One region of the Flavobacterium sp. K5-23 genome, then DNA from elsewhere that is predicted to be linked to it. Evidence: riboswitches for the same ligand, from Rfam matches in the RefSeq annotation. Region 1 holds a riboswitch; the other holds the start of a gene.

Region 1 (3,604 bases):
TTCTTCATCAAAATCATCGTGTTGTGTCGAAATTACAATCGCTTCAATACGTGTTGGTTTGTTATCGTCGCTATATTCAAGAGTTACTTGAGATTTAGCATCAGGACGTAAATAAGTAATTTCCTTGTTTTCACGTCTTAAAATCGCTAATTCCTGTAGTAATTTATGAGATAAATCAAGTGCCAAAGGCATATAGTTTTCAGTTTCGTTAGTTGCGTAACCAAACATCATTCCTTGGTCACCTGCACCTTGCTCTTCTGGATTAGCTCTGTCAACACCTTGGTTTATATCAGCTGATTGCTCGTGTATAGCCGAAAGTATACCACAAGAATTAGCTTCAAACATATATTCACTTTTAGTATAACCAATTTTTCTGATTACTTCACGAGCGATATTTTGTACGTCTAAGTAAGTATTAGATTTCACCTCACCAGCCAGAATTACTTGACCGGTAGTTACTAAAGTTTCACAAGCTACTTTAGAATCAGCATCAAATGCTAAGAAGTTATCGATTAATGCATCCGAGATTTGATCTGCAATTTTGTCTGGATGTCCTTCACTTACAGATTCTGACGTAAATAAATAAGCCATAATAATTATAGTTTAAAATTAAGCGAGGAAAAATAATTGCGGGTAATACTAAAGGAGAGTTTCTGCTTTAGCATTTTTCCTACTGAAAATTTCAGCATCCATAATGAATTGTTTCATTATGAAGAGGTTGCAATCAGTTCAAATTTTTCCTCTTGTATTCGGGTGCAAATGTATGAAACCATTTTGAATTGCAAATTATACTCTTCTGTTTTTTTTATACTTATGATAAATTAATATTTTTAGTTGAATAGAATTCAAATGAAAATTTAGGAAAAGCATAAAAAAGGGATGAGATTCAAACGATTTTACACTGGAAATTCCTCTCTAATTATGACATTATTTTGTAATGAAATAATTCGACCTATAATAGAACCTATTTCCTTTTGTTGTTTTGTAACATATTCATAATGAATAGTTAATATTCAAACAAAATCCTTTTTGATATGTAAACTTTAGGTTAATTATCATTAAATAGTTTGGTGAATTCAATATTATATTCGACATTTGCAATATCAATAAAACTAAAGAAATGAATTCTATTATATGTAAAAAGAGTGTAACTGTTAAGGAGAAATCCAAAGGGTTGTAGTTGCTTACAATATTACATAGTATTATGTAAATAAAGCAAAAGCCTCCCGAAATATCGGGAGGCTTTTTTAATTTAAATATAAACCAGAATTCGATTAAATAAAATCAAATGAAAATTACTTCAAAGAAAAATAAACGGTTTAATGTCGCTGCAAATTGCGCTACCTCATTTTGATATCAAAAAAGTATAAGTTATACAACTTAAACCCTTTTGGTATTCTGTCCAAAAGGGTTTTTTTATAAAGTTAATTTAAAACAGAAGCATAATTAAAATAATAAATAATCATTAAAAAACGAAAACATGAGCACCACAAACTCTCTTTCAAGAACACTTGGTTTTCTTAGAAATTTAAGAGCCAAAAGAAATTTAAAAAATCAAATGGTAACTGAATTAGTTCACCCTAGATTAGGTATAGATGCAGTAAATAACAATAATAAAAAAGTGCAAAACATTTCATTATTGTCTTTGATGTATTCTAAAGAAAATGACACCCTTTTTATTTAATTGGGACTCTATAGTTTTAGAGGGAATTCGCAAATAATTTCTGGATAGTTATATCTAGGGATATTTTGCGCGTATATGCTATTTTTATTTTTAGCGAAAAACCTAAAGGCATAAAAATTTGGTGGTTACAAAAATAAGTAGTTAATTTGCCCTGTTAAGTTCACACACGTATTGAAATGTTATAAAGAAAGGCAGAGGGATTAGACCCAATGAAGCCTTAGCAACCCTTCGAGAAATCGGAGAAGGTGCTGCATTCTACCACGCCCAACGTGGAAAGATAACTCCAAGAATTCACTAGATAATTTCTAGCTTTTCTTTTTAATATTTCCATATACAAATTATAAAAAATTTGAAATTGGAAAATAAACCCAACCTGATTACATTACAAAATTTCACCACCGAAAGTGGCGTATTTTATGCTACCCTTAACTTAAGTTATCAAGTTTTTGGACCAGCGTTAAATTCGGCTCCTATCGTATTGGTCAATCATGCATTGACTGGAAATTCACAAGTTATAGGTAAAAACGGCTGGTGGAATGATTTGATAGGAGACCACAAAACGATAGACACTACTAAATATTCCCTGCTTGCTTTTAATGTCCCTGGTAATGGTTTCGATCAAACTAGTATTTACAATTATTTAGATTTTACTGCTCGAGATATTGCTAAAGCATTTCTTCAAGGAATACAATTATTGCAAATCAACCAGCTGTATGCCATCATTGGAGGTTCTGTGGGTGGAGGAATTGCTTGGGAAATGATCGCTTTAGAACCCAAAAGCACCCAACATTTAATCCCTATTGCAACTGACTGGAAGTCGACGGATTGGTTAATAGCCAATTGTTATTTGCAAGAGCAAATTCTAAATAACTCTTCACGACCTATCGAAGATGCCCGTATTCACGCTATGTTGTGTTACAGATCTCCAGAATCCTTCAAGGAAAAATTCCAAAGATCTTCTAACGAGGAATTGGCAGTTTTCAATGTCGAAAGCTGGTTGCAGCATCACGGGGAAAAATTGCAGAAACGATTCCAACTTTCGTCCTACAAGATGATGAACCAATTGCTTAAAACAATCGATGTTACCAGAAACAGTGATTCATTCGAAATAATGGCTTCCAAGATTGAAGCGACAATTCATATAATCGGGATTAATTCAGATTTGTTTTTTACGGCTAAAGAAAACAAAGCAACCTATCAGGAATTAAAAAAACACAACGTTAATGTATTCTACAAAGAAATCGATTCGATGCACGGGCACGATGCTTTCTTGATAGAATACGAACAATTAAATAATCTACTTGCTGATATATTTTAGAAGCAATAAAATTCAACATAAAATGAAAATATTAAAATTTGGAGGAAAGTCATTGTCGAATGGCGAAGGAATAAATAAAGTGGTTTCTATTATAACTGATAAAGTAAATCAAGGGGAACAAATAGCTATCGTAGTTTCTGCTAGAGGAAATGCAACGGATGAATTGGAACATATTCTCGAGGTAGCTGTTAAAAATGGAGAATACAAACCTTTATTCGAAAATTTTAAAACGTATCAAAACGGGGGATTTAAGGAAATAGATTTATCGGAGGAATTTGGGATTCTGGAAAAACTTTTTGAAGGGGTAAGTTTGATTGGGGATTACAGCATCAAAATTAAAGACCAGGTTTTATCCAAAGGAGAATTGATTTCGGCAAAATTATTGACCGCTATTTTAGTTAAAAATGGGATAAACGCCCGTTTTGCTGACTCTAGAATATTACTAAAAACAGATTCGAATTATGGGGACGCACAGCCGTTAGAACAACTTTCTAAGAAAAATGTAATTCAGTATTTTAAAGTCAATAATGGAACAACTGTAAATGTTGTTACTGGTTTTATAGGTTCTAATAACAATAATGATACCACGACTTTAGGGAGAA
Region 2 (3,604 bases), 1.3 Mb from region 1:
CTGCATAATTCGTTTGACCCGCGTTTCCTTTCACTCCTACTACAGAGCTCATATTGATGATAGAACCAGAGCGTTGTTTCAAGAAAGTTCTTTGAACCGCTTTAGTCATATTGAAAACCGACTTTAAATTAACGTCGATAACTTTGTCAAAATCCTCCTCAGACATACGCATTAGCAAGTTGTCCTTAGTAATTCCAGCATTATTGATTAAGATATCTACAGTTCCAAATTCAGCAATTACAGCATCAACCATAGTTTGTGCTTCATTGAAATCTGCTGCGTTAGACTGGTATCCTTTAGCTTTTATTCCTAAAGCGTTCAATTCGTTTTCTAATGCCAAAGCTGACTCAACAGATGAACTGTAAGTAAAAGCAACATTTGCTCCGTGTTTTGCAAAAACTTCTGCGATTCCTTTTCCAATTCCGCGACTTGCGCCTGTTATGATGGCAACTTTTCCTTCTAGTAATTTCATATTCGAAAATTAGTTTAATTTTTATTTGAAGCTATTCCTGCTATTCACTTCAATCTTTTATGTTTAAAAGAAAAACATAAAAGGATTTCCGCTACTATCAGGGCTATCTTAGAGTCGTCAAATATAGAATAATTCCTTTTTTAAAAAAAATTTCAAATTCAATAACATTGTAAAATGAACCGATTCTAAATATCTAAGAATCGTTTTACTAATTTATCCCAAAAAGAACTATAAATCGCTACCAAAGTAAAAATAAATAAAAACAAGTGATACCAAGCATTACCAAGTAAATCCATAAAATCAAGTTTGCCATTTGCAAAACTTAAAATCAACAGTACTTGTGCTCCGTAAGGCAAAATCCCTTGAATAACACAGGAAAAAATATCAAGAATTGCCGCCGTTTTTTTGGGACTCAAATGATATTCATCATTTATTTCCTTGGCAATTCCTCCCGTGATTACAATTGACACGGTATTATTGGCTATAGCCACATTAGTAAAACCAACCAAGGCTCCTATCCCCGCTTGCGCTGATTTTTTACTTTTAATGCGTTTTTTTATTTGGTGCAATAAAAAATCAATTCCTCCTGCTTTATCTACCATTGCCGCCAATCCTCCTGTAAGCATTGACAATAGAAATATTTCAGTCATACTGGTGAATCCTTCATATATTTTTTGTGCAAAAACCATCAAGCTAAAATGATTTCCAAAATAACCTATCACTCCAGCCAATACTGTCCCAATAATCAAGGTAGAAAAAACATCAACCCCCACAAGAGCAAGGACAATAACTAAAACATAAGGAACAATAGTTATCCATTCAAAACTAGTCTTAGCAATCGCTACAGCAGTTATATCTGAGTTTAAACCCAAATAAAAGAACACCAAAATAGTTATAATGGCTGCAGGAAAAGCAATGAATAAATTTATTTTAAATTTATCTTTCAATTCACAGCCTAATGATTGTGTAGCTGCAATTGTAGTATCGGAAATCATCGATAAATTATCGCCTAACATAGAACCACCTAGCAAAGCACCTGCAATAAGGGGTAATGAAGCTCCACTAGAATTAGCCAAATCTACCGCTATAGGTCCAATAGCAACAATAGCGCCTACAGATGTTCCTGTAGCAGTTGATAGAAAAGCAGCTATTAAAAAGATCCCTAAAGGAAAATAAGCAACATCAATAGTATTAATTCCAAGACTTACAACAGCATCAACACCACCTGTAGCTTTACTAACTACCGCAAAAGCTCCTGCCAAAAGATAAATCAAACACATCGTAATAATTTTGCTTTCTCCACAACCTGCAATCAAAGTGGCTACTTTTTCATCAGCCGAACTTTTAAATAGTATAAAAGCAGCTATAATACCAATTAACACAGCAATTGGAGCTGGGAGAGCATAGAAGTCATCAAGCCAAATACCGGCTCCTAAAAAAGTAAAAATAAAAATCAATAAAGGGATTAAAGCGTAAGCACTTCCAGTTTTTTTCAATAAATGTGTCATAAATCAGTTTTATAATGAATTGATTATAACGAAAAACTACAGCTAATAAATGGGAATGTAAAACAACATTTTTTCCAAAGGATTTGGCTTATCGTTTTAGCACCTTGCTCGTTGTTGCAGGTTGCTATCTCTTTATGAGATTCGTGATAACGGCTGCAAAAGTACTTATTATTTTATTATAAAAAATATTTTGAACAAAAAAAAACGGCACATAAAAATGTGACGTTTTAAATATAATATACTGAATAGTATACCTTAATTATAAAAAATAATTAAAAGGCAACATTCCATCTTGGTAATTTTCCGTTTGCATCCATGAAATTTTGCAAAACTTGTCCTTCAACTGATGTTGGAATAGCTTTAGAATCATCATTGAAAGTTTCAAACCAAAGTACTTCAAGTCTTTCTATGTTTTCTAGTTTCATTTGTGCTGGCCAAGAATATTTTCTTCCAGTCTTTGCAAATTGGTGACCGTTTACAATTTTTTCAAATAAACCACCATTTTTACTTTTCAAAGTACCATCATTTTGAACAGTTCCTGTAGAACCTACCATGATTAATTCTTTATCATCTCCATTTATAGCGTTAACAATGAATACACCACTTCCTGAATCGGATGCTGTACATACTGCTTCTAAGCTATCGTCTTGAGCAAAAGTAAAACTCCCTTTTACTGCAAATTTTTCTAAATCTTTATACATCTTCTTTTATTTTATAATTAAACAAAATGCCTCACTAATACGTGAGGCATTTTTATAATAAGTAAATATTACCGCTAATTTTTCAATTAACCCAATACTTCTTTTACTTTTTTACCAATTTCAGCTGGAGAATCAACAACGTGAATTCCACATTCTCTCATGATTTGTTTTTTTGCATCAGCAGTATCGTCAGAACCTCCAACGATTGCACCTGCATGTCCCATTGTACGTCCTGGAGGAGCTGTAACTCCTGCAATGAATCCTACTACTGGCTTACGGTTACCGTCAGCTTTAATCCAATGTGCAGCATCTGCTTCTAATTGACCACCTATTTCACCTATCATTACGATACATTCCGTTTCTGGGTCATTCATCAACAATTCTACTGCTTCTTTAGTAGTTGTTCCAATAATAGGATCTCCACCAATACCAATTGCTGTAGTAATTCCTAATCCTTGTTTTACAACTTGATCAGCAGCTTCATAAGTTAAAGTTCCTGATTTAGAAACAATACCTACAGTTCCTTTTTTGAAAACGAAACCTGGCATAATACCAACTTTAGCTTCACCTGGAGTAATAACACCTGGACAGTTAGGTCCAATTAATCTAGCGTTTCTTTCTTTTACGTAAGCATTTGCTTTAATCATATCTGCAACAGGAATTCCTTCTGTAATTGCAATGATTACTTTAATTCCAGCATCAGCAGCTTCCATAATTGCATCAGCAGCAAAAGCTGGTGGTACGAAAATGATAGTTGTATCAGCACCTGCTTGTTCTACAGCGTCTTTTACTGTATTAAAAACGGGACGATCTAAATGCGTAGAACCACCTTTCCCTGGAGTAACACCACCAACAACGTTAGTACCGTACTCAATCATTTGAGAAGCGTGGAAAGTTCCTTCACTTCCTGTAAATCCTTGAAC

Evidence for each region. Region 1 has a riboswitch for S-adenosylmethionine ahead of FLAK523_RS05855 (alpha/beta fold hydrolase). Riboswitches for the same ligand answer to the same signal wherever they lie in the genome.
Region 2: it holds a riboswitch for S-adenosylmethionine, as region 1 does, so the genes downstream of both, FLAK523_RS11510 (Na+/H+ antiporter NhaC family protein) here and FLAK523_RS05855 (alpha/beta fold hydrolase) in region 1, are expected to answer to the same signal.

The regions. Positions count from the first base shown of each region.
Region 1 is NZ_CP056783.1:1,324,427-1,328,030, forward strand. It holds gene metK (methionine adenosyltransferase) at 1-591, opposite strand, end outside; gene FLAK523_RS05850 (hypothetical protein) at 1,481-1,684, shown strand; SAM riboswitch class I at 1,861-1,968, shown strand; gene FLAK523_RS05855 (alpha/beta fold hydrolase) at 2,040-3,002, shown strand; gene thrA (bifunctional aspartate kinase/homoserine dehydrogenase I) at 3,025-3,604, shown strand, end outside.
Region 2 is NZ_CP056783.1:2,653,868-2,657,471, reverse strand. It holds gene fabG (3-oxoacyl-[acyl-carrier-protein] reductase) at 1-472, opposite strand, end outside; gene FLAK523_RS11510 (Na+/H+ antiporter NhaC family protein) at 658-1,980, opposite strand; SAM-I-IV-variant riboswitch at 2,039-2,135, opposite strand; gene FLAK523_RS11505 (hypothetical protein) at 2,253-2,681, opposite strand; gene sucD (succinate--CoA ligase subunit alpha) at 2,768-3,604, opposite strand, start outside.